DNA from 4 places in the Streptomyces sp. NPDC048462 genome. Region 4 is predicted to be linked to each of the others. Evidence: riboswitches for the same ligand, from Rfam matches in the RefSeq annotation. Region 4 holds a riboswitch; each other region holds the start of a gene.
The links. A riboswitch is a leader RNA that binds a small molecule or an ion and turns the genes downstream of it on or off. The one in region 4 is predicted to bind cyclic di-AMP.
Positions count from the first base shown of each region.

Region 1: another riboswitch for cyclic di-AMP. It lies ahead of ACGFU6_RS24040 (C40 family peptidase); the one in region 4 lies ahead of ACGFU6_RS14200 (NlpC/P60 family protein).
Region 2: another riboswitch for cyclic di-AMP. It lies ahead of ACGFU6_RS00625 (transglycosylase SLT domain-containing protein); the one in region 4 lies ahead of ACGFU6_RS14200 (NlpC/P60 family protein).
Region 3: another riboswitch for cyclic di-AMP. It lies ahead of ACGFU6_RS18395 (transglycosylase family protein); the one in region 4 lies ahead of ACGFU6_RS14200 (NlpC/P60 family protein).

Region 1 covers NZ_JBICXG010000015.1:39,388-46,381, forward strand. The annotation lists gene ACGFU6_RS24030 (ATP-dependent Clp protease proteolytic subunit) at 50-685, shown strand; gene ACGFU6_RS24035 (hypothetical protein) at 690-1,001, shown strand; cyclic di-AMP (ydaO/yuaA leader) riboswitch at 1,306-1,502, shown strand; gene ACGFU6_RS24040 (C40 family peptidase) at 1,506-1,979, shown strand; gene ACGFU6_RS24045 (LysE family translocator) at 2,013-2,669, opposite strand; gene ACGFU6_RS24050 (LysR family transcriptional regulator) at 2,742-3,686, shown strand; gene ACGFU6_RS24055 (ATP-binding protein) at 3,712-4,143, opposite strand; gene ACGFU6_RS24060 (helix-turn-helix domain-containing protein) at 4,379-5,239, shown strand; gene ACGFU6_RS24065 (DUF397 domain-containing protein) at 5,265-5,471, shown strand; gene ACGFU6_RS24070 (8-amino-7-oxononanoate synthase) at 5,488-6,630, opposite strand; gene bioB (biotin synthase BioB) at 6,773-6,994, shown strand, end outside.
Region 2 covers NZ_JBICXG010000001.1:155,101-162,094, reverse strand. The annotation lists gene ACGFU6_RS00635 (dihydrodipicolinate reductase) at 1-810, opposite strand, end outside; gene ACGFU6_RS00630 (FG-GAP repeat protein) at 925-2,415, opposite strand; gene ACGFU6_RS00625 (transglycosylase SLT domain-containing protein) at 2,612-3,517, opposite strand; cyclic di-AMP (ydaO/yuaA leader) riboswitch at 3,523-3,708, opposite strand; partial or broken gene ACGFU6_RS00620 (alpha/beta fold hydrolase) at 4,151-4,967, shown strand; gene ACGFU6_RS00615 (FABP family protein) at 5,054-5,599, opposite strand; gene ACGFU6_RS00610 (acetylxylan esterase) at 5,976-6,482, shown strand; gene ACGFU6_RS00605 (DUF998 domain-containing protein) at 6,608-6,994, opposite strand, start outside.
Region 3 covers NZ_JBICXG010000010.1:28,890-35,883, forward strand. The annotation lists gene ACGFU6_RS18385 (septum formation initiator family protein) at 1-192, opposite strand, end outside; gene eno (phosphopyruvate hydratase) at 291-1,571, opposite strand; gene ACGFU6_RS18395 (transglycosylase family protein) at 1,878-2,624, opposite strand; cyclic di-AMP (ydaO/yuaA leader) riboswitch at 2,629-2,800, opposite strand; gene ACGFU6_RS18400 (transglycosylase family protein) at 3,183-4,151, opposite strand; gene ACGFU6_RS18405 (cytochrome P450) at 4,257-5,570, opposite strand; gene ACGFU6_RS18410 (nucleoside triphosphate pyrophosphohydrolase) at 5,580-6,548, opposite strand; gene ACGFU6_RS18415 (SurA N-terminal domain-containing protein) at 6,580-6,994, opposite strand, start outside.
Region 4 covers NZ_JBICXG010000006.1:297,542-304,535, reverse strand. The annotation lists gene ACGFU6_RS14225 (PspC domain-containing protein) at 1-223, shown strand, start outside; gene ACGFU6_RS14220 (response regulator transcription factor) at 207-911, shown strand; gene ACGFU6_RS14215 (GNAT family N-acetyltransferase) at 930-1,691, opposite strand; gene ACGFU6_RS14210 (NlpC/P60 family protein) at 1,734-2,783, opposite strand; gene ACGFU6_RS14205 (hypothetical protein) at 3,141-3,494, shown strand; gene ACGFU6_RS14200 (NlpC/P60 family protein) at 3,669-4,844, opposite strand; cyclic di-AMP (ydaO/yuaA leader) riboswitch at 4,843-4,995, opposite strand; gene pcrA (DNA helicase PcrA) at 5,265-6,994, shown strand, end outside.

The DNA.
Region 1 (6,994 bases), on a different contig from region 4:
GCGGCGCCCCTCCGGGGCCCCCGCGCGCCCCGGAGGAGAGGTCCTCGCCATGCACCGCCCCGCCGCACGCCACGTACTGCCCGAGTTCACCGAGCGCACGTCCCAGGGGACCCGCACGCTTGACCCCTACTCCAAGCTCCTCGCCGAACGAGTCGTCTTCCTGGGCACCCCGGTCGACGACATCGCCGCCAGCGACCTGGTCGCACAGTTCATGTACCTGGAGTACGACGCACCCGACCGGCCCATCCAGCTCTACATCAACTCGCCCGGCGGCTCGTTCGGGGCCATGACGGCGGTGTACGACACGATGGCGTACCTGACCTGCGAGGTGGAGACCTTCTGCCTCGGCCAGGCCGGCGCCGGCGCGGCCGTGCTGCTGGCCGCGGGAGCTCCCGGCCGCCGGCACGCACTGCCCGGCGCACGGGTCGTGGTGCAGCAGCCCGAACTCGCCGAGCCCGTGCAGGGACAGCCGTCCGACCTGGAGATCGAGGCGCGGGAACTGCTGCGGATGCGCGAGACGCTGACGGGCATGCTGGCCCGTCACACCGGCCGCCCCGCCGAGGAGATCACCGCCGACACCGAGCGCGACCTGATCCTCGACGCCGAGGGCGCCAAGGCGTATGGGCTGGTCGACCACATCGTGCAGAACCGCGGGCCCGCGGCGCTGCCGCCCGTCACGAGGTGAACCGATGGCGCAGCCACCGGATTTCCCGCCACTGCCCGCCCTCACCCGAGCGGAGGGCGAGTTCATCGACCGCTATCTGGAGGTCGTCGACCAGCTGGGCCGGATCAACCCGGCCCGCGCGGACAGTACCTATGGGGCCCTGCGCGCCGCGCAGGCTCTCGCCTCGCACGCGGTGGCGCTGCGGGAGGCGCTCGCGCTGATGCACGAGCGGGGCGAGACGCAGATCCACTCCGACACGTTGACGCGGGCGTTACGGGTGCTGGACGGCGAGCGCCGAGCCGGGCGGCTCACCGTGCCACCCGACCCGCCGAGTTGATCAACTCCCCCGCACCGACACGCCCGACGGGTGGATCAATTTCTCTCGCTCGTTCGGCGCAGGTGTTACCTCGCACGAGGGACGGGTCAACTTGCGCTTTCGAGGTGGGCCATGGGTGAAATCCGCCGTTCCACCCCTGATACCGCAACGGCTGGAGAAGTGCTGCGACTCCCCGCAAGGCCCCTGTCCACCCGAACGGGTCAGTCGTGACGAGCCTCACATATCACCGTTTCACCTCGGAAATCCGGCGTTCGGTGAGTCAAGATCCCTGGGACGACAAGCCCCCGCCACCGCGGCGGGGCGGTCCGGGCGGACGCCGAGTCCTGCCGCTGTCCGGATGCCTGGTCGACAGGAGTGGATCGGCAGGAGTGGAGGACCCAAGCACAACGGGCCGACCGGACTTCCGGTCGTCCCTCGGGGTGAAGCCGCCTTGTGCGGCCGGGCGACTTCGCCGGCCCGAACCCGACAGGTCATCCTTCACAGGCGGCTGACGAAGGGTTGCGCATGACTGCGCAGGTTCATGTCCCGTCTCTCCTCGCTCGGGCCACGACGGCCTCGATCATGACGCTCGCCGCCGTCGGCGGCACGCTGTTCGTCCCCGGCGCCGTGACCGACGCCCAGGCCGCGACTCATTCGATGAAGGCGCTCAACATCGCCGCGTCGAAGAAGGGATCGCCCTACCGGTGGGGCGCCACCGGCCCCAGCCGTTTCGACTGCTCCGGGCTGACGCTCTACTCGTTCAAGAAGGCGGGCAAGAAGCTCCCGCGCACGGCCCAGCAGCAGTACAACAAGACCCGCCACATCTCGGCGTCGAAGCGGCAACGCGGCGATCTGGTCTTCTTCCATTCGGGCCGCAGCATCTTCCACGTGGGCATCTACGCAGGCAGCGGCAAGATCTGGCACTCGCCGAAGACCGGCGCCGTGGTGCGGCTGGAGAGGATCTGGACGAAGAGCGTCTACTACGGCCGGGTCGGCTGACGCCGCCGCACCCCACCGGACGCATGGCTCCCGTCAGTGCAGCAGGGTGCCGGTCACCAGCACAGCCCCCAGCACGGTGAGTGCCGCGCCGCTGCCGCCCTCGATCGCGCGGGCGGTACGCGGCCGGCGCAGCCACCGGCCCAGCCGGTCCACCAGGAGCGCCACGGCCGGGAACCAGATCAGGGCCAGCAGCACGACGATCGCGGCGAGCAGCAGCGTCCTGGGCAGCGGGGCGGCCCCGGCCGGGACGAACTGCGGAAGCAGGCTGAGGAAGAGCACCGGGGCCTTGGGGTTCAGCGCGTTGGTCAGGAAGCCCTGGCGCAGTGCGCGCCGGGTCCCGACGGCAGCCTCCGCGTCCGCCTTGCCGTCCGGGTGGTCCGCCGTGGTCCCGGTGGCGTTCGCCCGCCCCTTTCGGGCCGAGCGCAGTGCGCTGACGCCCAGGTAGAGCACGTACGCCCCGCCCAGGAGCTGCACCGTGCGGAACAGCACCGGCACCGCCACCAGCACGGCGGCCAGCCCGGCGACGGCGAGCGCGGTGTGGACGAGCAGTCCCCCGGCCACGCCGAGCGCGGTCGCCACCCCCGCCGACCGCGAGGCGAGAGCGTTGCGTACGACGACGGTGAAATCCGCTCCGGGAAGCGCGACCATGACGGCCGCGACTCCGAGGAAGGCGGTCAGCTGGGCATCCATGGCTCCACCCTGGACCCGAACAGCCTTTAGCATGTACTTGCAATCTTGTGGGTCTGCCAAAAGGAACGCTTAATGTACGACCCGACACGGCTGGCGGCGCTGGTGGCGGTCGCCGAGGCCGGTTCGATCACCCGGGCCGCCGTCCGCCTGGGCTACACCGCCCCCGCGCTCTCCCAGCAGCTCGCCAAGCTGGAGCGGGAGGCCGGTGCCGCACTGCTGGTACGGCACCACCGGGGCGCCCGGCTGACCGCTGCGGGCGAGCTGCTCGCCGGCCGGGCCAGACGGGTCCTGGACGAGATGGACCAGGCGCGCCACGAGCTGGCGCGGCTGGCCGGGCTCTCCGGCGGGCGCCTGCGGGTCGGCACCTTCACCACGGCCGGCATCCATCTGCTGCCTCCCGTGCTGAGCGCCTTCCGCCGGGCGCACCCGGACGTGGAGCTGATCGTCACGGAGTACGAGCCGCCCGGCGGGGTGGCGGCCGTGGCCGGCGGCGAGGTCGACCTCGCGCTGACCCACGCGTACGAACCGGCCGCCACGGCGCCGCTCCCCTCGGGGCTCAGCGCCGAGCCGCTGCTGGTCGAGGAGCTGGTGCTGATCACCGCGGTCGGTCAGGTCCTGGCCGACGGCAGCGGGCGGCTCCCGGTGACGGACCTCGCGGGCCGGCCGCTGATCAGCAGCGCCCCCACCCATCCGCCTCGGCGCGGGGTGGAGAACGCACTGGCCGAGGCGGGCGCACTGCCCGCGGTGGTCTGTGAGTCGCCCGGCTACGCCCTGGTGTGCGCACTGGTCAGCGCGGGCATCGGGATCGCGGTGGTACCGGAGATGGTCGCGGCCATGTCCCCGACGCCGTTGTCGGTGCGGAGGCTGGAGCCGGCGGCGTTCCGGCGGACCATTTCGGTGGTGCACCGCGGTGACCGGTCGAGCGCGGCGGCGGCAACTCTTCGGGCCCTGTTGCGGAGCGGGTTCGGCCGGGCGGCCGCCGCGCCCCCGGGGAACCGGACCGCCGCATCCCAGTGACCCGGGCGACCGGCTGCGGGACCGGTCAGGTCTGGACGGGGACGCTCCAGGGGAGCGCGATCCAGACGGTCTTGCCGCCATCGGCGGTGGGTGTGACGGTCAGCCGGCCACCGTACTCCTTGGCCAGTGAACGGATGATCACCATGCCGCGCCCGTTGTCCTGCTGAACGGCGGCCGGCAGTCGCTGGGGCCAGCGGGGGTGACTGTCCGTCACTCCGAGGTGCAGTTGCTCCTCGCGCTCAAGGCGGAGGTCGACGGTGAAGGTGGGCGACTGGCCGAACGTGTGCTGGACGGCGTTGGTCGTGAGCTCCGAGACGATCAGCCGGACGGTGTCGGCGGCGTCGCTCCCGTCCGGCAGTCCCCATTCGGCCAATACCCGGGCCACGTACCTGCGGGCCGCGGAGACCGAAACCGGCTCGCTCGGCAGAGTGACGCTCGCCTCTTGATGGTCCGCCATGGCCGGCCGCCCCTTTCCCGCCCGGAACCGACCCGCGATCGGTCCGTGCTGTGCTTCGCGCCAGATTGCCACTGATGCTGCCCTCTGCGACGGCGATCCACCAAGATATGCATATATCTGTCGCTCAAAGCGGTGAACTCTTCGCTGGATACCGTGCGGGCGCGGCACACTGTCCGCTCGGTACGCAGTGGCCGGCACGGGAAGTGGCCGGCGCGCAGCGGGAGGGAGGCACCACATGCAGCACGGCCCTGCGGTGCGACGCCGCAAGCTCGGGGAGGAGCTGCGGAGTCTGCGCCACGCGTCCGGACTCACCAGCCGGGACGCCGCGCAACTGCTCGGCTGGCACCAGTCGAAGGTGAGCCGGATCGAGACGGGTGTCAGTGGGGTGCGGCCGGTGGACGTCACCCGGCTGCTGGACGCGTACACCGTTGAAGACCCGCAGTTGCGCGAGGTCCTGGAGACGCTCGCCGGCTCGGCGGGCGGTGGGGGCGCGGGCTGGTGGCACGCCTATCGCGGCCTCATCCCGCCCCAGTACCGCGACTTCATCAGCCTGGAGTCACAGGCTCGCACCGCCCGCACCCTGGAGACGTCGGTGGTGCCGGGCCTGTTGCAGACCGCCGACTACGCCCGCGCGGTGACCCGCTCGGCGCTCGACGGCCTGCCTTCCGGCCAGTTGGACTCGCTGGTGGAGGTGCGGCTCGCCCGGCAGGGCGTGCTGCGGAGCGAGCCGCCGCTGAGGCTGAGCGCGGTGCTCGACGAGGCGGTGCTGAGGCGCGCGGTCGGCGGCCGGCGGGTCATGCGGGAGCAGCTTCGCCATCTCGTCCGGCTGGCCCAGCTTCCGCATGTGGACCTTCAGTTGCTGCCGTTCTCGGTCGGCGGCTATGTCGGCCTCACCGGACCTTTCGTAATCTTCTCTTTTCCGAGCACTTCTGATCTAGATGTGGTCGTTCTTGACCACTTGACGAGTAGCCTCTATCTGGAGCGGAAAGAAGACCTCGAGGCGTACAGCTCGGCCTTCCGCACTCTGCAGGCGCACGCGCTGTCGCCGGAGCACTCGTTGGACCTGATCGCCACGATCGACCGCGGCGGTCAGTAACTACGGACTGCCCGAGGGGGGCGTCATGTCGGATTGCCTCGCACAGCACGCGTTACGTTGGCGGCGCAGCAGCCGCAGCACCGGAATGAACAACTGCGTGGAAACCGCCGCGTTCGGCGGCGGGCGGCTCGCCGTTCGCGACTCCAAGGATGTGTCCAGGCCACCGCTGCAGTTCACGACTGCGGCGTGGACCTCCTTCGTCACCGGGCTGAGCGCCGACCCGGCCCGCTGACCCGACGGCGGACCGCTCAGGCTTCGGGGGCGGTCCGCCGTACGGTCGCGACCGCGGTTGCGATCTGCTCGTCCGTCAGATCGGCGCGGGCCGTCAGGCGGAGCCGGGAGATGCCGTCCGGTACCGAGGGCGGCCGGAAGCACCCGACCGCCATACCCGCCGCACGGCAGTCGGCCGCCCAGCGGACCGCGGCGTCGGCCGAGGGCGCGCGTACCGAGACCACGGCCGCGTCGGGCCGTACGGCGATCAGACCGGCCTCGGTGAGCTGTTCGTACAGTGCGGTGGCGACCGTGCGGGCCCGGCCCGCTCGTTCCGGTTCGCGGCGCAGCAGCCGCAGGCTGCCGAGTGCGGCACCGGCGGCGGCCGGGGCGAGGCCGGTGTCGAAGATGAACGTGCGGGCGGTGTTGACCAAGTGGTCGATGACCCGGGCGGAGCCGAGGACCGCGCCGCCCTGGCTGCCCAGGGACTTGGAGAGGGTGAGCGTGCCGACCACGCCCTCCGTGCCCGCGAGGCCGGTGGCCGCGAGCGCGCCGCGTCCGCCTTCGCCGAGGACGCCCAGACCGTGCGCGTCGTCGACGAGCAGCCCGGCGCCCCCGTCACGGCAGACCTCGGCCAGCGCGGCCAGCGGAGCGGCGTCGCCGTCGACGGAGAAGACCGAGTCGGTGACCGCCAGCGCCCTTCCGCCGTGCGCGTGCAGGGTCTTGCGCACGGCCTCGGGGTCGGCGTGCGGCACGACGGCGGTCTCGGCACGGGAGAGCCGGCAGCCGTCGACGATCGAGGCGTGGTTGCCCGCGTCCGACACGATCAGGGCGCCCCGGCCGGTGAGTGCGGTGAGGGCGGCCAGGTTGGCCGCGTAGCCGGAGGACAGCACGAGGGCCGCCTCGAAACCGCAGAATTCGGCCAGTTCCTGTTCGAGCTCGGCGTGCAGCGCGGTGGAACCGGTCACCAGCCGGGAGCCGGTGGCCCCGGCACCCCAGCGACGGGCGGCGTCGGCCGCCGCCCCGGTCACTTCCGGGTGTCTGGTCAGGCCGAGGTAGTCGTTGCTGGCGAGATCCAGCAGGTCCGATTCCGCGGGCCGGGGCCGGAGCGTACGGACGAGTCCGGTGTCCGCGCGGCGGCGGGCCTCGTCGTCCATCCAGTCGAACGGGGCGAAGGGCATGTGCAGTCCCTTTGTAGGCAACTCACAGACCTTAACCGGGGGCGAAGCCGGACAGGGTGTGGCCATGCACACACCCTGATGCCGCTCTGTTGTCCGGTTCTTCCTTGGCTCGGAGGCGTGCCGTGCGTCAGGATCATCAACCATGGACCTCCTGAACACGCTGGCGGAGAAGGGGCTGCGGCGCGAGCTGCCGACCCGTGAAGAAGCGCTCGCCGTACTGGCCACGCCGGACGACGATCTGCTCGACGTGGTGGCCGCGGCCGGAAAGGTGCGCCGCCAGTGGTTCGGGCGGCGCGTGAAACTCAACTATCTGGTCAATCTGAAGTCGGGTCTCTGCCCGGAGGACTGCTCGTACTGCTCGCAG
Region 2 (6,994 bases), on a different contig from region 4:
GGTGATGTGCTCGATGACGATGCGGGGCTCGCCCTCGACGATGCCCTGTACCTCGAACCGCACCGCGCCCTGGGTGCCCGCCTCGAACCCGCCCATGGTCCGGGTGGTGACCGCGCTCTCCAGCGGCCGCCGGGCCATGGTCTCGCGGATGTCGTCGAGCTCCACGCCCAGCGCCCTGGCCATCAGCCGTATCTGCCCGCCCCACACCATGGTCGGGACGGAGGCCGCGAGCATCAGCGGCTCGTACTCCATGGGGTGCCCCATGCCGATCAGGTCGCGGACCGCTTCGGGCTGGTCGTAGGTGGAGTAGTCGAAGATCTCCTGGCAGCGGATCGCGTCGACCGTGCTGCCGAGTCCGCTGATCAGCAGGGGCAGTACGTCGTTGCCCCAGCCGGGGTCGACCCCGGAGACGAACAGTGAGCCGCCGCCGTCCGCGACGGCGGCCAGGACCGGGTCCCGCAGCTCGGGCGGGGCGCCCCGCTGGTCGTAGAGCGCGTACAGGGCGGGGGTGACCACCACCGCCCCGGTCCGGACGGCCCTGACGATGTCGGCGAGCGCCTCGTCGGGACGGATGTCCCCGGACGCCGCGTACACCACCGCGCCGGGAGCGGTGGCCAGCACCGCGTCGATGTCGTCGGTCGCCGCGACGCCCAGATCGCGGCCGGTCCCGGCGAGGTCGCCCGCGTCGCGGCCCACCTTGCCAGGATCGTGAACAAGCACGTGCGCCAGTTTCAGGGCCGGATGGGCCTCGACGGCGCGGATGGCCGCGCGGCCGACATTGCCGGTTCCCCAGACCACCGTGGAAATCATGCGGCGGAGGGTAGCGCGCGGGATGAAAGGTTCATAGTGCCATCGCGCTCCCGGTTGCGAGGCGGCCCCGGGCCGGGTCAGGACCGTCTGCCGCCCCCGCCGCTCGTCGATCCGTTACTCGTCGATCGCGGCCCCGAACGCGGCGCCGGCCGCAGGGCCGCCGAGCGATCCGCCGTCGTACGTCCACGAGCCGGCGGCGGTGACCCCGCCTGCGCCCGCCGGGAGCACCCAGACGACGCCGTTGCCGGCGTCCTCGCCGGGCGCTGCGGCGAGCAGACCGGAGCGGCCGTCCTTGTCCGGATCGGACAGCCGGACCTGGCCGCCCCAGCGGTCCCCCTTCTCGGGGACGCCCGGCACGTACCCCGAGTCCTGGTCCCAGGAGGCCGCGCCGGCGGCGGTCAGCCCGTCGGCCGCGCCGCGCAGCACCCAGGCCGCTCCGGCGTCCGCGACCGCGCCGATGTCCTCGCCGGGGGCGCCGATCGCCACGTCCGCGTACCCGTCGCCGTCGGTGTCCGCCACCGACAGGTCCGCGCCCCAGTTGTCGCCACGCTCGTCCGTGCCGGGGACACCGGCGGTGTCCTGGGTCCACCACACCGGCGGTGTGCCGGGGCCCTCGGCGCCGACCGGGCCGTCGCCGGCGCTGCCGTAGTACACGCCGACCACGCCGCCGTTCACGAATTCGCCGCCGTCGTCCGGGCTGCTGGGCTCCCCCGTGGCCAGGTCGTCGTAGCCGTCGCCGTTGATGTCACCGGACGCGACGGCCGGGCCGCCACGCAGATCCCGGTCGTAGCGCAGGCCCTGGACCTCGGCCAGGAAGAGCGCGGACCAGCCGTACCCCGGTTCGTCGCCTCCGCTGACTCCGGAGACGACGAGGTCGGCGAGGCCGTTGCCGTCGTAGTCACCGGTGGTCATCGCCCCCGGCAGGATCGGGCGGCCCGGCGTGCCGGGGAGCCGTTGGTGGGAGAGGGGCGCAGGTGGTGCGGAATCCTGGCGCGCGGCCGCGTCGTACTGGTAGAGCGTGAGGTCGTCGTGGTCGGTCACGGCGAGCTGGTCGCCCGGGATGTCGGGGCTGAAGTGGGCCGCCGCGAGGGCGCCGGCGAACCGGGCACCGGCCGTGGGTGCGTCGGCCTGCAGCCAGTCGCCGGCCGCGCCCGTGAGTCCCTTCGGGGAGCCCCACAGCACGACGGCGCCGCCCGCGTCGGTCACCGGCTCGACATCCTCACCGGGTACGCCGGCGACCGCGTCGTCGTAGCCGTCCCCGTCGAGGTCGCCGGTGGCGAGGGCCCGGCCGAAGCCGTCGCCCGCCTCGGCGGCCCCCGGTACACCGGCGGTGTTCTGGCTGAGGACGGCCGCGCGGGCCGTTCCGATGCCGGTGGGCGAGCCGTACTGCACGGTGACGTACCCCGCGCCCTTCTTCCCGCCGACGGTGCCGCCCGGCGCGCCGGTGAGCACGTCCTCGTAGCCGTCACCGTTGAAATCGCTGTTGCGGTCGTTCGCGTGCGTTCCGCCGGGAGTACCGGCGTGGGCGGAGGGGGCGGCGATACCGGCCACCGCCGTCAGGAGACAGGCGGCCGCGACAACGGCGGCCGAGCGGTTGGTGCGCACGAGCGGCTCCTCGGTTCAAGGATGACCGGGCGAGTCCGGGGGGGGACGCCGGGAAGGGCCCGTTGCCTTCCCCGCGTCCCGTTCGACCGCCTGTGAGCCGCAAGGGTTGTACGGCGCGCGAAAGGGGTGGGAGGGAGCCGCGTGGCTCCCTCCCACCCCTGCGCCCGGCTCCTCCCGAAGGTGGGGCCGGGGTATGTCAGTAGGCGCCGAAGACGTTGTCGATCGAGCCGTAGGTGGCCGCGGCGTAGTTGCACGCGGCGGTGATGTTGGCGACCGGGTCGAGGATGTCCGTCGACGTACCGGCCACGTGGTAGGCCTCGAAGGTGGGCTGGATCACCTGGAGCAGGCCCTTGGAGGGGGTACCGGCGACCGCGTTCGAGTCCCAGTTGTTGACGATCTGCGGGTTCCCGGAGGACTCGCGGATGATGTTGCGGTGGATGCTGTCGTAGCTGCCGGGGATGCCGTGCTGGGCCATCACGGCCAGCGACTCCTTGATCCAGCCGTCGAGGTCGTCGGTGTACGTGGTCGCGCCCTGTTCGGGAGCGGTGGCGACGGTCTCGGTGGCGGCGGTCTTCTCCGCCACGGGCGCGACCGTCCGCTGGGAACGGTCGGCGCGGTCGGCGCTCTCGGACCGGTCGGACGACTGCACGGCGTCGGCCGCGGGCTTTGCCTCGGTCGCGGCCTTTGCCTTCGAATCGGCCGTCGGGGCGGCCTTGTTCGGGGCGGCTGCGGACTTGGCGCCAATGGTCAGCTTGAGGCCCGGGTGAATCAGATCGGGGTTTCCGCCGACCGTACTCCGGTTGTCCTGGTAGAGCCGCTCCCAGCCACCGCTGAGGGAATGCCCCCGGGCGATCTTGGAAAGCGAATCGCCGGAGACCACGGAATAGGTGGCGGGCTCGGCCTTGTGGGCAGCAATTCCCTTGGCAGCAAAGGAGGTCGAGGTCGCCACCTTTTCTGCGACGACCGGGTGCGCCGGTGCGGCAGAAGCAGACCCGGACATGATCAGGGGGAGCGCGAGAACGACTCCGCCCGTGCTCACGGCGATGAAACCGCGGGTCAGGGAGGTGGACTTGGAACGACGGTGGTTACCCATGATGGGCATGGCGCATTTCCTCTCCGCCGCCTGCGAGGTGAGCTGTCGGGTTCGGACTGGAGATGTCCGGCCGCACGTGATGGCGACTTAACCCCTAGCCGCTCCGGATACCGGACCGGCGGCAAACCTGGGTCCCCCGCTCCTGCCGTACGTGAGTGGTCGGGTTCCCGGACGGCGGCAGGATTCGGCGTTCCATCCGGATTGACGGTGACCGTAAGCGAAAAGCGTCGGGCGGAACAAGCCCTGAATTCTTGATCGCAATTGATTCGCAAGATCAATTAAAGGAAATGCTCAGCATCAGATCCCCGAAGCGAAGTCAACTTTCTTGGCACGACAGGGAACCGAAGCCGGACGCGTCGCGTCGCGGGCCGGGAAGGTGATGCTGACCACTGCGCCCGAAAAGGGTGATTTGCTCAATCTGCATACCCTTTGAGTCACAGAAAAGCGTCGTCGGTGGGTGATTGATGACGATTACGATTAATCACCCAATCAGGACATTTCATCGGAGCTGACGACCCACCACTCCCCGGCTCGGCGTCGCCAATAATCCATCTCCATTGATGCATCTAAATAGATTCACTACGGTAGGGGGCATCGGACGGCGCTCCTGGCGCCACCCACCACTGCGACCGGGAGAACCTGATGTTCCTCGACACCGACGGCGCCACGCTCCACTACGAGGTCCGCGGCTCCGGCCCCCTGCTGCTCGTCTCCCAGAGCGGTGAGGGCGACGCCGACCGCAGCACCGACCTGGTCGACCGGCTCGTGGACCGCCACACCGTGGTCACCTACGACCGCCGGGGCCTCTCCCGCAGCACGCTCGGCGACCCCGGGCAGCGCATCACCATGGCGCAGCACGCCGACGACGTTCACCGGCTGCTGGCCGGACTGACCGATGAGCCCGCCCTGATGCTCGGGTGCAGCATGGGCGCCGCCATCGGGCTGCACCTGGCGATCGCCCACCCCGAACAGCTCGGGCTGCTCGTGGCGCACGACCCGGTCGCACCGTCCCCTGCTGCCCGCCGGACAGTGCGAGCGGCACACCGCCGAACTGGCACACCTTCAGGGCGTCTACCGCGACGGCGGGCTGGAAGCGGCCTTCCCCGAGATCGCGCGGGTCCTCGGCATCGACCCGGCGCACCAGGAGACGGAGCCGGGGCTCACGCCGATGCCGCTCACCCCGCGCCGCGTCGCCAACTTCGGCTTCTTCATCGAGCGCGACTTCGGCGCGGTCATCGAGTCCGAGCTGGAGCGCGAGGCGCTGCGGGCCACGGCCGTGCGCATCGTGCCCGCGAGCGGCAGCACCACGGCGCCCTCGGTCTTCGTCGGACAGTGCGCACGGGGCCTCGCCGGCCTGGTCGGCCGGGACGTCGTCGCATTCCCCGGCGGGCACAACGGCAACACCACGCATCCGCGGGCGTTCGCGGCCCGGCTGCGGGACGTGCTGTCCCGCGCATGAGCGCGGGCTCGGCCGGGACCATGACGGGCGACCGGCGCTCCGTCTGACGGCAAACAGCAGATCCGGCCTGATCCAAACGAGAGGTTCTAGCTCCCCTCGCGTCGCAGAAGCGCCGAGAGGTGGTGCTGGAGCGGCTGGCCGACAGCCGCGAGATCGTGGACGAATTCGAGCGTGCCGTCGGCTGTCAGCGTGTAGCGGCGGCGAGTGGCGCTGACCTGCTTGGCGGTGGGCGCGAGGGCGACCTGATGAGTGGCCAGGTCGGCCTCGCCATCGGCCGCACTGCCCGTCAGGATCTCCGCGACACCGGTGGGCTGAGTGATCAGCGCCTCCACACGCCCGTCCGGCTGCATCCGCCACCAGCCGCTCTCCCGGGCCGACGGACGCAGCGGGGCCCCGTCCTCGTCGAGCAGCCAGGCGCGCGCCTCGTAGTGGAGGAAGGGGCGCCCGTCATGACTGAACGTCACCTCCTGCGCGTACCGGAACTCCTGGGCGAGCGTCGGGTACTCACCGCGGCCCTGCCCGGTCCAGGTGCCCAGGAGCCCGGTCAGCGGTGCGAGCAGCGCGTGCGGAGCAGGCGCGTCGTCCGGCCGGAACGCGTCGGGGTACGGGTACTGCCGGGCGGGGTCGAACATCTTGCGCGCTCCTGGATCGGTTACGGGGACGGGCACCGTGTGAGGGCCACGGTGACGGTTGGCAGCCTAACCTCGAAGTTTCGTGACGGGTCCGGCGATGGAGTCGGTGGCCCGCTTTCGTGCCGTGGGCTGAGGCTGCGCAGGCCGAGGGCCCGAGTGCCGCCAAGAACCTCCTGGCACGCTGCAGAGAGACATCGACGGGTTCTTGCCGGCTCAGGACCGAGAACTCTCGCGGCGCACGGGACACATGCCCTCAATGCCGAGGCGAAGCTGCGGGTATGCCGAACTCGACGATTTGGGGCGGCCCTCGAGAATGACGTCCACGCCTTCGAGGCTGTGAACTCAGACGGGCAGTCCGTGAGAAATATGAGGGCGAATGCGGCGCCACCGAGTCACGAGCGGACGCAGGAATTCATTTGGACCTGAGATCGCGGACTGGCGATGGGCCATCACCTATTTCGGCACACGTGGGGAAATCGACGAACAGCGTATCGGCATCTGGGGATTCAGCTACGCCGGTGGATACGCCCTGGTCCTCGGGGCCACCGACCGCCGTATCAGAGCCGTTTACGCCCAGGCCCCCACCATCAGCGACTACGAGACCGGACTGCGCCGCGTCCCGTCCCACGAGATACACGCCCTAAAAGAGCGCTTCCACCAGGACGAACGCGATCCGCACTGGGCACCGGAGGACGCGTGGACGAACGAGGTGACCCTTCAGCCCAATCGCCGCGCCCGCGAACCCAAAGAGCTCGTCCTCACGGACGGTGACCACTTCTTGTCCTGCATGCGGCAGTTCGAACTCTCTTCCACGGCCGCGATCGGCTTGTTCGACACCCACCTCAGGAACGCCGAGAAGAACGACTCCCGCCACGAGCGGTGAGCCCGCTTCGCTGCGCCCAGCCTCGGCACGGATACTCGGGTACCACCCGGTACACGGCCCCTCACCTGAAGAGTGCCTCTCCCCATGCGGCTGGCAGGACCCTGGATGAGCCGCTTCGTTGCTGCTCAGGTGTTCAGGACGCGCACGGCGAGCACCAGCTGCCAGGTCCAGCCGATGGTCAGCGAGATGCGCTGGAGCAGTCCGCCGCTGTCGACCCAGCGTTGATGCTGGTCGAACGCGGCGCCGGCCAGCACCATCGTCGCCACGAAGAGGACACCGCTTGCGATCGAGTAGACGGCCCATCCGGGCGGGCCGGACGGGGCGAATACGAAGCAGGCAACAGCGAGGGCCAGGAATCCGATGGAGGAGAACAGGTCATGCAGGGCCCCCGCGGGGGTGTGCCGCTGGAGCCGATCAGGCGTGCCGGGCGGGTAGCCGCTCACCGGATCCGTGCGGAAGACGCCTGCCCCCAGCAGACCGACCGCCCACGCGCCGACCAGGAGGGCGCCCCA
Region 3 (6,994 bases), on a different contig from region 4:
CTGCCGCATCGGGTACGCGAGGGCGACGATCAGGGAGCAGACGACCAGGGCCAGGAAGGCCGCCCGGCCGGTGAGGCGGGAGCGGCGGGCCTGGCGCTTGCTCTGGGAACGGTAGACGCGGGCTGCGGTCTGCTCACCGAGCAGCCTCAGCCGGGTCGCGGTGGAGAACCGGTCCCGGTCCTTCGCGGCCATGTCTCCGCCTCCCCATTACGCACGTCCGTCCCCGCACACGGTACGGGACCGAGTGCGGGGACGGACGGAGGCCGGGTCGCTGGACCCGGTCGGGCTTGTCAGCCCTTGAACCGCGGGAACGCCGAGCGGCCCGCGTACACCGCGGCGTCGTCGAGGATCTCCTCGATGCGCAGCAGCTGGTTGTACTTGGCGACACGGTCCGAGCGGGCCGGGGCGCCGGTCTTGATCTGGCCGCAGTTCACGGCGACCGCGAGGTCGGCGATGGTGACGTCCTCGGTCTCGCCGGAGCGGTGGGACATCATGCACTTGAAGCCGTTGCGCTGGGCCAGCTCGACGGCGTCCAGGGTCTCGGTCAGCGAACCGATCTGGTTGACCTTGACGAGCAGGGCGTTGGCGGAGCCCTCCTCGATGCCCCGGGCCAGGCGCTCCGGGTTGGTGACGAAGAGGTCGTCGCCGACGATCTGCACCTTGGCGCCGATCTTGTCGGTGATGACCTTCCAGCCGGCCCAGTCGTCCTCGTACAGCGGGTCCTCGATGGAGACCAGCGGGTACGCGGAGACGAGCTCCTCGTAGTACTCGGTCATCTCGGCGGCCGAGCGGGACTTGCCCTCGAACTCGTACGTGCCGTCCTTGTAGAACTCGGACGCGGCGACGTCGAGCGCGAGCGCGATGTCCTTGCCGGGGGCGTAACCGGCTTCCTTGATCGCCTCGACGATGAGGTCGAGCGCGGCGCGGTTGGACTCCAGGTTCGGCGCGAAGCCGCCCTCGTCACCGAGACCGGTGGACAGGCCCTTGGTCTTCAGGACCTTCTTCAGGGTGTGGTAGACCTCGGCGCCCCAGCGCAGGGCCTCGGAGAACGACTCCGCGCCGATCGGGGCGATCATGAACTCCTGGATGTCCACGTTGGAGTCGGCGTGCGACCCACCGTTGAGGATGTTCATCATCGGGACGGGCAGCAGGTGCGCGTTCGGGCCACCGAGGTAGCGGAACAGCGGCAGGTCCGAGGCCTCGGACGCGGCGTGGGCGACGGCGAGCGAGACGCCGAGGATGGCGTTGGCGCCGAGCGAGCCCTTGTTCTCGGTAGCGTCCAGGTCGAACATGGCCTGGTCGATCAGCCGCTGCTCGGTCGCGTCGTAGCCGACGAGCTCCGGGCCGATCTGCTCGATCACGGCGAGGACCGCCTTCTCGACGCCCTTCCCGTGGTAGCGGTTGGGGTCACCGTCGCGAAGCTCAATGGCCTCGAACGCACCGGTGGAGGCTCCGGACGGAACGGCAGCACGACCCGTGCTGCCGTCGTCGAGGCCAACCTCGACCTCGACCGTGGGGTTGCCCCGGGAGTCGAGGATTTCCCGGGCTACGACGACGTCGATGGACGGCACGAGGCATCTCCTTCTGGGATATGACGCTGGTTGCGCAGGGTCGCTTTGGCCTTGCGACAAGAGCCTAACCGGCCCGGCCGTCTCAGTCGGCCGCCCGCCCGTCCCCTGGGACGAAAAAGGACCCAAGGGCGGTGATAGCGGGGCGAACAACCAGAAATTTACTGACCAGTAACTACAACAGTTGAACAATCACCCGGAGTTTCCCGGCCCGTCGGGCCCGCAGACCGGCGACCGACAGACCCCGGCCCGGCACGCGTGGGGGGAAGACGCGGGCCGGGCCGGGCGATCGGCGAGGAGAGTGCCGGACTACTTCACCAGGTGCAGCTGCTGCCCCGGGAAGATCATGTCGGCGTCCTTGACGATGTCCTTGTTCAGCTTGAACAGCTGCTCCCAGCCGCCCTTGACGTCGTGGTCGGCCGCGATCTTGCTCAGCGAGTCGCCGGTGACGACCTTGTACTCGCCGTCACCCTTCTTGACCTTCTCGCCGGTCGGGGTGGTCACGGTCTTCTTCTGCTCGGCCTTGGGGGCGGTCGAGCGGTCCGAGCGGTTGGTGGCCGGGGCCTCGGTGCGCTCGGCCTTCTTCGGCTCGGCCTGCTGGGCCGGGGCGGACTCCTGCTTGGGAGCGGACTCCTGCTTGGGAGCGGCGGAGCCGGTGTCGACACCCGGGTCCACGCCGTCGTTGCTCAGGTTGCCGGCACCGGCGCAGGACCAGGCGCCCGGTCCCTGCATGTCGAGGAGCTTCTCGGCCACGGCGATCTGCTGGGACTTGCTGGCCAGGTCGGCGCGGGCCGCGTACTGCGTACCGCCGGCGGCGGCCCAGCTGGACTGCGAGAACTGCAGACCGCCGTAGTAGCCGTTGCCGGTGTTGATGGACCAGTTGCCGCCGGACTCGCACTGGGCGACCGCGTCCCACGTGGAGACGGAGGCGGCGGAGGCGCCGGTGGCACCCATCAGGGGCACGGCGATGGCGGCACCGGTCACACCGGCGAGCGTGGCGATACGGACGGCCCTGGACGGGCGGCGGTGCTTGTTGCCCTTGCTGTTGAGCAGCATCGAGACTTCTCCTCACCGACGCCTGCGAGGTGAGCTGTCGGGTTCGGGCCAAGTGAGTTGCCCGGTCGCACGTCCTAGCGCACGACTTAACCCCAAGCCGGTCCTGATCCGTCCTGCGACGATCGGGCCCGGCACTTACCTGGGTCCCCCGCTCCTGCCTACGGCGCTTTACGCGTCTGTTCCCTTCGACCGACGGCAGGATTCGGCGTGACGGTCGACGGGGCCCGCGGTGCGAGCGGTTCTGACCGTAAACACACGCAACCCCTACATTCAAAGAAGGACATACCGGATAAACAGCCCTTCCTTGCATCGGATAAACGCCTGTTTGCGCAGGTCGGAACGGATGCGGAGGGAGCTCCCGGACAAGACGCGCCAGTTCACGCAAAGAGACCCATGTCTCACTTAGTTCAAAGTGGGACATAGGTCTCTTAAGTACCCCGGATTCGAGGTGATTTCAGCTGTTGATCAGACCGTTTCCACGGCCGCTTCCACCGCTGCTTCCAGGGCGGCCCTGACTGGGCCTCAGCCGGTCGCCTCAGTTGGTCGTCCCGGCCGGTCTCAGCCGGCCTTCACGCCGAGGTCGAGGTGCTGACCGGGCAGGATGAGGTCCGGGTCGGAGCCGACGGCCGCCTTGTTGGCCTCGTACAGCCCGGTCCAGCCGCCGGGCAGCTCCTGCGCGTCGGCGATCGCCCAGAGGTTGTCGCCGGGCCGGACGGTGTACGTGCCGTCGGCGGCAGGCGCACCCTTGGCGCGCCCGTCACCTTCGCCACGCGAGGCGTGCCGCCCCGAGTCCCGCCCGTCGCCGGTCCGCTCCGGGGCCGGCGCACCGCGGTGCTTGCCGCCCGTCTCGGCGGCCGGAGAGGCTCCGTCCCGGCCGTCCGCGGGGCCGGTCTCGCCGGAGGAGCCGGACGCCGGAGGCGTGGCGTCCGGGGAGGCCGAGGCGTCCGGCTTGCGGTCCTTGCTGTCCTTGCTGTCGGCCGGGCCGGCCGTGGAGTCGTCCGACGGGGCCTTCGTCTTGTCCTCGGCCGCGTCGTCCGCCGGGTCGGCGCTCTTCGACGGGTCGGCACTCGCGGACGGGTCCGCGCTCTCCGACGGGTCGGCGGCCGGGGTGGCGGCCGGATCGACGCCCGGGTCGACGCCCGGCAGGGATCCGTCCGCGGCGAGGCCGGAGATGACGGCGCAGCTGGGCCACGCCTTCGGCCCCTGGTCGTCCAGCACCTTCTCCGCCACGGCGATCTGCTGCGAGCGGCTGGCGAGGTCCGCGCGCGAGGCGTACGCCTCGCCGCCGTAGGACTTCCAGACCTCCTGCGAGAACTGCAGGCCGCCGTAGAAGCCGTTGCCGAGGTCGGCACTCCACATGCCGCCGCTCTCGCACTCCGCGACCCGGTCCCAGGTCGAGGCGTCGGCGGCGTGCGCACCTGCCGCGCCGAGCAGCGGGATGGCGATGGCCGATCCGGTCACGCCTGCGGCGACGATGATCGCGGGTGCCTGCCGAGGGCGACGGTGTCTGCCGTTCGCGGAGCCCATGGGAATGCCTTCCGTGTGACTGACGAGTGACTGGTGAGTCGAACGGTGAACCTAGCGGGACTCGAACGTGTGTCACAAGTCGATGCAGCGGAGATCACGCGAAAGTCACAATGTTGACAGAGTGTCACCTTCGTCGGTGACGGCCCCGGGGGTGAACTCCACCGGGAGCGTGCGCAGTCCACGCATGATGAGCCCGCCACGCCAGCGCAAATCGGCAGCTTCTCCCGCAAGTCGCAGGTCCGGGAGGCGTTTCAACAACGTGGCCAGCGCGGCCTGTCCCTCCAGCCGGGCGAGCGGCGCTCCCAGGCAGTAATGGATGCCGTGCCCGTAGCCGAGGTGCTGATTGTCACGCCGTGAGAGGTCGAGCGTGTCCGGGCCGTCGAAGCGCTCCGGGTCCCGGTCGGCGGCGGCGAGCACCACGAGCACGGGGTCGCCCGCGCCGACCCGCTGCCCGCCGATGGTCAGCGGCTCGGTGGCGTACCGCCAGGTCGCGAGCTCCACCGGGCCGTCGAACCGCAGCAGTTCCTCGACCGCGGTGGCCAGCAGCCCCGTCTCCCCCTCGGCCAGGGACCGCTGGAGCCGCTCGCGCTGCTCCGGGTGACCCAGCAGGGTGTGGACGCCGTTGCCGATGAGGTTCACAGTCGTCTCAAAACCGGCAAACAGGATAATAAAGGCCATCGCGGCGGCCTCGTTCTCGGTCAGGTGCTCACCGTGGTCGCTCGCCCGGATGAGCCCCGAGATCAGGTCGTCCCCGGGGTTCTCGCGCTTGCGGTGGATGAGTTCGAGCAGATATCCGCGCATCTTCTTCACGGAACGGGCCACCCCGCCGCGCGGGCCGCCGCCGTGGCGGATCATCATGCCCGCCCAGTCCCGGAAGTCGTCCTGGTCCTCGGGCGGGACACCCAGCAGGTCGCAGATGGCGTAGATGGGGAGAGGGAAGGCGAACTCGTGGATGAGGTCCGCCTCCCCCTTCTCGACGAAGGAGTCGAGAAGGCGGTCCGTCAGCTCCTGCACGCGCGGCGCGAACTCCGCGATGCGCCGGGGCGTGAACGCCTTGGACACCAGACGCCGCAGCCGGGTGTGGTCGGGCGGGTCGATGTTCAGCAGATGCGTCATCAGCTCGGCCTTGCGCTCGCCCGGGATCCCCGTCTTCCCCTTGGCGTGCGCGGACTCGGCGTGATGGGCCGGGTTCTTGGACAGCCGGGCGTCGGCGAGGGCCTGCCTGGCGTCCGCGTACCGCGTCACCAGCCAGGCCTCGACCCCGCTGGGCAGCGTGGTGCGGTGGACGGGGCTGTGCTCGCGCAGCCAGGCGTACGCGGGATACGGGTCGGTGGCGAACTCCCACGTGAAGAGTTCGGGGGCGGGCGGCACGGCGTCGGCCGGGTGGGCGGGGCCGGTGCCGGCGGGGCTGTCGTTCACCCCCCGACGTTATCCGTTGCCCTCCGCCGCCCTGATGGCGTCCCGGTAGGCGCGGCCCGCGGCGCGCAGGGCGGCTTCCGGGTCGGTGCCGTCCTCCTGGGCGCGTACGGCCAGGGCGAGGAGCCGGTAGCCGATGTCGCCGCCCTCGCCGTCGGGGAGCGGCACGTCGAGTCCGGCGGTGGCGGCGCGGCCGGCCAGCTTCGCGGCGAGCGCCAGGGCGGGCTGGCCGAGGGGGACGCCGTCGGTGACGGACTCGCGCTGCTTCTCGATCGCCTTGGTCCGCAGCCAGTGCGCGTGGACGTCCTGCGGCGTCTCGGCGCTCTCGTCGCCGAAGACGTGCGGGTGGCGGTGGATCAGCTTCTCGACGAGGGTGGCGGCGACGTCGTCCACCGAGAACGGCTCCTGCTCGTCCTCCTCGGCGATGCGCGCGTGGAAGACGACCTGGAGCAGTACGTCGCCGAGCTCCTCGCGCAGCTCCTCGCGGTTGCCGTCCTCGATCGCCTCGACGAGCTCGTACGCCTCCTCGATGGCGTACTTGGCGAGGCCCTTGTGGGTCTTCTGCGAGGTCCAGGGGCATTCGATCCGGATGCGGTCCATGACCTGGACGAGATCGAGGAGGCGCGCGCCCGGCAGGTCGTACGAACCGGGCAGCAGCTCCAGGTCCGGCATCTGCACCCGCCCCGAACCGGCCAGCCGTGCCAGCCCGTCGGTCAGCGGCTGGTTGCCCTCGCCGCCGGTGAGGACCACCACGGTCCGGCCCCCGGTGCAGGAGGCGACGAGCTCCTGGGCGTCGGGGACGGCCGGCTCGACGGTGATGCCCGCCTCGCGCAGGTACGGCAGCTGCGGCTGGCCGGGCTCCCCGCAGAGCACCCGGTCGGCGGCTTGCAGCGTCTGCCAGGCGGGCCAGGACAGCAGTCCGGGCGCGACGCGGTGGCTGGCGGTGAGCAGGACGATACGGCCGGGGTCTTCAGCGTTCACGCTGCGAATCTACCCGGCCGCACGGCCGCTGTTACGCCCCGGCCTCCGCCGGGGTCTGCTCGGGCTTGGTCACCTGGTTGATCCAGGGGGCCTTGTAGTCGCCGAGCTGGATCTGCTTGTTGTCCCAGCTGCCGTAGCGCGGGTTGACGTCGACCTCGAGGGCCTTGGAGGCCTTCGCCAGGGCGTCGCCGAGAACCTTCGTGCCGGCCGGGCTCGACGGGTCCGCGCCGAGTGCCTGGGAGAGCTTGGTCAGCTGGATCTGCTCGCGCAGGAAGGCGTCGATCTGGCCGGGCGCGAGCCAGCGTTCCTGGAGCACCGCGGCCTGCAGCCCCTTCTCCCCCTTGTACTGGGCGACGGCCGACTGGCGCATCTGCTGGATCTCGGCGCGGCTGACGGTGACCCCGGCGTCCGCCGAGGCCCGGTCCAGGACCCGGTCCAGGATGATC
Region 4 (6,994 bases):
GGTCTACGCGGAGGTCGAGGGCCGCACGGTCTTCGTCTCGGTACGCGACCGGGGGCCGGGGTTCGACCTGGACTCCGTACCGGGGGACAGAATGGGCGTACGAGAATCAATCATCGGCCGGATGCAGCGCAACGGCGGTACCGCCCGGCTGCGTTCGGTGCCCGGCGGGGGCACAGAAGTCGAGCTGGAGATGGAGAGGACGAGCGATGAACGGGACCACTGAGGCGACCGGGGGCCACGCGGACCCGGAGCGCCGGGTACGAGTCGTGCTCGTCGACGACCACCGGATGTTCCGCACCGGCGTACAGGCCGAGATCGGCCGCACCGAGGAGACCGGCGTCGAGGTCGTGGGCGAGGCCGCCGACGTCGACCAGGCCGTCACCGTCATCACGGCGACCCGCCCCGAGGTCGTCCTCCTGGACGTGCACCTCCCGGGCGGCGGCGGCGTCGAGGTGCTGCGCCGCTGCGCCCCGTTCATGGGCGCGGTGGAGAACCCGGTGCGCTTCCTCGCGCTGTCCGTGTCGGACGCCGCGGAGGACGTCATCGGGGTCATCCGGGGCGGCGCCCGAGGCTACGTCACCAAGACGATCACCGGCGCCGACCTGGTCGACTCGGTCTTCCGGGTCCAGGACGGCGACGCGGTGTTCTCGCCCCGGCTGGCCGGCTTCGTCCTCGACGCCTTCGCCTCGACGGACGCGCCACCGGTCGACGAGGACCTCGACCGGCTGACCCAGCGCGAGCGCGAGGTGCTGCGGCTGATCGCGCGGGGCTACGCGTACAAGGAGATCGCCAAGCAGCTGTTCATCTCGGTGAAGACGGTCGAGTCGCACGTCTCGGCGGTGCTGAGGAAGCTCCAGCTGTCCAACCGGCACGAGCTGACCCGCTGGGCGACGGCCCGTCGGCTGGTCTGAGACCGGCGGGCCCACGCCTCAGGCCGGGTCGAGCGAGATGTTCAGCTTCTCGCCGACCCTGCGGTAGCCGATGCCCGCGTACATCCGTTCCACATCGGCGTCGCCCGGCTCCAGCCAGACCACCCGGCAGCCCTGCTCGAAGGCGGTCGCGGTGAGCCGGGCGGAGAGGTCGGCGCCGATGCCGCGGCGCCGGAACTCCTCGGCGACGGCCAGGCCCACCAGCTCGCTGAGGCCGTCGACCGGCACCGAGCAGCCGCCCGCGCCCGCCGGGACGCCCTCCAGCGTGGCGAGCGCGGCGACCCCGCCGTTCGCCGCCGCGTCGCGCAGCCACTTCGCCTCGCCGCCCTCGGGCTCGCCGGTCCCGCCGTACCCCAGGTGCTGTACGAGGGCGGCGGCGTCGAACTCCGCGGCCGTGATCGGTTCGGCCGTCACCAGACCGTCCACCGGCTTCGGCGGCAGCAGGCCGCCGGGCGCGCAGGCCATGACCGGGGCCCGGTTCTCGACGGTGAACCCGGCGGCGAGCAGCGCGGGTTCGACCGCCGGCGCCCAGCCGGGCAGGTACTCCAGGCGCGGCATCCGGTCCCGTTCGCGGAAGCCCGCGATCAGGGCGTCGATGTCCTCCGGGGCCGGTTCGGCGCCCTGGTCCGGGATTGCGTAGTTGGCGTACTTCAGCGACCAGTTCACGTTGTGGCGCACCGTGAACGGGCCGACCCGGTAGTGGTCCGGGGAGCGGAGGGCGAGCGTACGGGCATGGGTCTGGACGTCGAAGTCCATGGGCATGAGTGGGTGTCCCTCGGTCCGGTCGGTCGGAAGGACGGGAGCCTATGCCACCCGGGCCGCTCCGGCGAAGGGCATTTCGTCGATCGGTGCGATGCGGACCGGGGCCCCGGGGCGCGGGGCGTGGATCATCCGTCCGTTGCCGATGTAGAGGCCGACATGGCTCACGCCCGAGTAGAAGAACACCAGATCCCCGGGGGCGAGTTCGGAGCGTGAGACGCGCCGGCCGGCGTTGATCTGGGTGTACGTGGTCCGGGGCAGCGAGACACCGGCGGAGCGCCAGGCAGCCTGGGTGAGGCCGGAGCAGTCGAACGAGGAGGGGCCGGTGGCGCCCCAGACGTACGGCTTGCCGAGGGCCCCGTACGCGAAGGCGACGGCCGAGGCGGCGCGGGCGTTGGGCGCCCGGTCGGAGCCGCGCGGGGCGCTGCGGTCGGCATGGCCCGTACCTCGGCCGTCGTCGTCGGAGGCGTCGTAGGAGGCCCGCTGGGCGGGGGAGAGGCGGGCCAGCAGCTTGCGGGCCTCGGAGAGCTTGGACCGGACCGTCGCCTTGTGCTTCTGGAGGTCGGCCTGGCGGGCGGTGAGCTCGGCCAGCTGTCCCGCCGCCTCGGACCGCAGCTGGGCCACGTCCGCGACCTGGCGCCGCACGGTGCGGAGCTCGTCGCTGCGGCCGGCGGCGGCCCGCTCCACGTACGAGGCGCGCCGCAGGTACTGGTCGGGGTCCGAGGAGAGCGCCAGCTGCAGCGACGGGTCCAGGCCGCCGGAGCGGTACTGCGCGGCGGCGTACGAACCCAGCTCCTCGCGCGCGGCGTTGAGCCGCTCGGTCTTGCGGGCGGCCTCGTCGCGCATCGCGTCGATCGCCTTGGCGGTGGCGGCCGTCTTCACCTTCGCGCCGTTGTACTGCTCGGTGGCGACCTCCGCCTCCCGGTACAGCCGGTCCACCTGGGCCTTGACCTGGGCGGCGGAGGGCGTCGGGTCGGCGTGCGCGGATCCCGGCAGCGCGGCAGCGGTCGCGGCCCCGGCGAGGGCGAGGGTCGCTGCGGTGCGGGCAGCAGAGCCGGTGTACGGGCGCTGCTTGGGTTTCCGGTGCGCGGCCACGAGGGCGGTGGTCCTTCCTGTCGACTGCCCGCCGGGGCCTACCGGAGGGCCCGCCCGGTCCGGCGGCGGGTCGCCAACAGGGGGAGCGGCCCGCCGCCGGATCTCTCGGCGGGGCGACCGGACGGTGCCGCCCGGGTGCGGAGCGGCGGTGATCCGGTCACCTGGTAGGGACGCTAAACCCGGGGCACGGGGAAGAGTCGTAATGACGCTTATTGCCTGAATTTGGCGCTTCGTTGTTGTTGGGTGACCGGAATAATTGCACCAGAGTAAGGCAATTGGTGCATTCATGAGTCAAGCATCCAGTAAGCCTGACCTGGCTGCCGATGCCTGATATGGCCAGGGCTAGGGTGCGGAACCATGCGTGTACTCATCGATGTCTTCGTCGCCCTCCACATCATCGGGATCGCCGCCCTGCTGGGAGGTTTCCTCACCCAGATGAAGGCGATGGGCGCGGGGACGGCGCGGTTCGTGCCGGGGATGCTGCACGGCGCGCTGACCATGCTGGTCACCGGGATCGCCCTGGTCGGGCTCGATCAGGCCGACGACCACCCCGTGAACAACGTCAAGATCGGCATCAAGCTGCTGATCCTCGTCGTCATCCTTGGGCTCGTCTACGTCAAGCGGGACGAGGAGAAGGTCGACAAGGGCCTCTTCGCGGCGGTGGGCGGGCTGACGATGGTCAACATCTTCATCGCCACGATCTGGACCTGAGCACACCCGGCCCGAGCGCACCCGGCCGGAGCGTTCCGGGCCCGTGCGCCCTCGTCGCACCGGCCCCAGACCCCAGTACGTCCAGTACAGGAGCCTGAGGCCGGCACGCCGAAAGCACGCGCCTGACACCGCGTGGTCGCCCTCCGGGCGACGACGGCAGTCCGACGCCACGCCCTAGCCGGGGCGCACGCTCCCGTAGATCGGCATGTAGAAGATCGACTCCTCGCGCACGTTGGCCCCCGGCTTCGGCGCGTGGATCATCATGCCGTCGCCCTTGTAGATGCCGACGTGGCTGATGTCGTCGTAGAAGAAGACCAGGTCCCCGGGCCGCAGGTCATCCGTGGCGATCCGGGTGCCGACGTTCACCTGGTCCCAGGTGGTCCGCGGAATGGTGACGCCCGCAGCCTTCCAGGCCGCCTGGGTCAGCCCCGAGCAGTCGTACGAGGACGGGCCGGTCGCCCCCCAGACGTACGGCTTGCCGAGCTGGGCCCTGGCGAACGCGAGGACCTTCTCGGCCTTCGTCGAGGCGCTGCTGTCCGAACCCGAACCCGAATCCGACCCGGTGCCGGCATCCGAGCCCGTTCCGGTGTCCGAGCCGGTCCCGCTTCCCGCTTCCTTGGCCTTGCGGTCGGCCTCGGCCTCCGCGGCGGCCTGCTTCTTCGCCAGCTCCGCCGCCTTGCGCTTGGCCTCGGCCTTCTTCTTCTGCTCCAGCTCGGCCAGCCGCGCCTTCTCCTCGGCGGTCAGCTTCGACAGCAGCGTGCGCGCCTCGGTCAGCTTCGTCTGCACGTTCTGCTTGCTGGTGCGCAGCTTGGTCTGCGTCGCGGTGAGCGTCTCCAGGCTCGTCACCGCCTCGGCACGCTTCTTCGACGCCTCGGCCTGCTTCGTACGGAAGTCCGTGACGGCCTGCTGCTGGTTCGAGGCCATCCGGTCCATGAGATGGGTCTGGTCGAAGAACGACTGCGGGTCGTTGGCCAGGAAGAAGGTGGCGGTCGGCGCGAGCGCGCCGTCGCGGTACTGGGCGGCCGCGTAGTTGCCGAGGGTGCGGCGGGCGTCGTTCAGCTTGTCGGCGCGCTTGGCGATGTCGTCCAGCAGCGTGTCCACCTTGGTGCGCTGCTCGGCGGACGCCTCTTTCGCCTCGTCGTAGTGCTGGGTGGCGGTGCCCGCCTCCCGGTACAGGGCGTCGACCTTCTTCTGGACGTCCTCGATGCCGGGCTTCGGGGCCGGGGCCGCGAGCGCGCTCTGTGTGGACAGCAGGGTCACCGAGGCGAGCGCGGCCGTCGTGAACCCGATGGCCGGGGCGGAGCTGCGCACCCGGGGGCGCGGTTTGCGATGCGATGCCAAGGCCGGCATCTCCTTCCGTGGACCGCCTACCGGGTTAGCTGTCGGGTTCGGGCGGAACGGAAGGCTGCCCTACGGTCCTGGTGGGGGTTTCGGACCGATTCACCCCGGTGCTGCGTGTGGGTCCCCGGTTCCGGACCCCTGGAGGCGGCCCGGATTCGACGTGGACGCCCGCTCGGCGTGGTTCGCCTCTTGGGGGTACGGGCCGTCCGAACGAGCACGCTAGCCAACTCATGGTGCCGCTGTGAAGGTTGATGTTCGATATGCCCGATACGTTTTCGTGACCTTGCGGAAGCCGTGCGGTCCGGCCCGGCGCGGCGCGCGAATTCCCTACGCAGGGTGGGCCGGGCGTCGCCGTGTGTGGCCCCGGACGGTGTGCGTTTCCCCATGCGGCCCCGGGGTGTCAGTGCGGCCGCCTAGACTCGGACAGCGATGAGCAGCCTCTTTGACGACAGTTTCCTGGCCGGCCTCCAGCACACGGAGGAAGGGCCCCCGCCGCCCCCCGAGGACTCCGCACCCGAAGCGGTGCCGGAGGACCTCTTCTCAGGCGTGTTCGACGGGCCCCCGCCGCCCCGCGACGCGTACTACCGGGACGGCGCCCACCGCCCGGTCATCGACGCCGTCGCGCTGCTCGACGGGCTGAACACCGAGCAGCGTGCCGCCGTCGTGCACGCGGGCTCCCCGCTGCTCATCGTCGCCGGGGCCGGTTCCGGCAAGACCCGGGTGCTGACCCACCGCATCGCCCACCTGCTGGCCGAGCGCGGCGTGCACCCCGGGCAGATCCTGGCGATCACCTTCACCAACAAGGCCGCGGGCGAGATGAAGGAGCGCGTCGAGCAGCTCGTCGGCCCCCGCGCCAACGCCATGTGGGTCATGACCTTCCACAGCGCGTGCGTACGGATCCTGCGCCGCGAGTCGAAGAAGCTCGGCTTCACCTCCTCGTTCTCGATCTACGACGCCGCGGACTCCAAGCGGCTGATGGCCCTGGTCTGCCGCGATCTCGACCTCGATCCGAAGCGCTTCCCGCCGAAGTCGTTCACGGCCAAGGTGTCGAACCTGAAGAACGAGCTGATAGACGAGGAGACCTTCGCCGGCCAGGCCACGGACGGTTTCGAGAAGACCCTCGCCCAGGCCTACGCGATGTACCAGTCCCGGCTGCGCGAGGCCAACGCGCTGGACTTCGACGACATCATCATGACGACGGTGCACCTGCTCCAGGCCTTCCCCGACGTCGCCGAGCACTACCGCCGCCGCTTCCGGCACGTCCTGGTCGACGAGTACCAGGACACCAACCACGCCCAGTACACGCTCGTACGGGAACTGGTCGGCCCGGCCGGTGCCGCCGACGCCCCCGGCGAGCTGTGCGTCGTGGGTGACGCCGACCAGTCGATCTACGCCTTCCGCGGCGCGACGATCCGCAACATCCTCCAGTTCGAGGAGGACTACCCGGACGCGACCACGATCCTGCTGGAGCAGAACTACCGCTCCACCCAGACGATCCTGTCCGCGGCCAACGCCGTCATCGAGCGCAACGAGAGCCGCCGCCCGAAGAACCTCTGGACCAACGCCGGCTCCGGCACCCGGATCACCGGCTATGTCGCGGACACCGAGCACGACGAGGCGCAGTTCGTCGCGGACGAGATCGACCGGCTGACCGACGCGGGCGACGCCAAGGCCGGTGACGTCGCGATCTTCTACCGGACGAACGCGCAGTCCCGTGTCTTCGAGGAGATCTTCATCCGGGTCGGCCTGCCCTACAAGGTCGTCGGCGGTGTGCGCTTCTACGAGCGCAAGGAGGTCCGGGACGTCCTGGCCTACCTCCGGGTCCTGTCCAACCCCGAGGACACGGTCCCGCTGCGCCGCATCCTGAACGTGCCCAAGCGCGGCATCGGGGACCGGGCCGAGGCGATGATCGACGCCCTGTCGCTGCGCGAGAAGATCACCTTCCCGCAGGCGCTGCGCCGCGTCGACGAGGCGTACGGCATGGCCGCGCGTTCCGCGAACGCCGTCAAGCGGTTCAACACGCTGATGGAGGAGCTGCGCACGATCGTCGAGTCGGGCGCGGGCCCCGCGGTGGTGCTGGAGGCCGTCATGGAGCGGACCGGCTACCTGGCCGAGCTCCAGGCCTCCACCGACCCGCAGGACGAGACCCGGATTGAGAA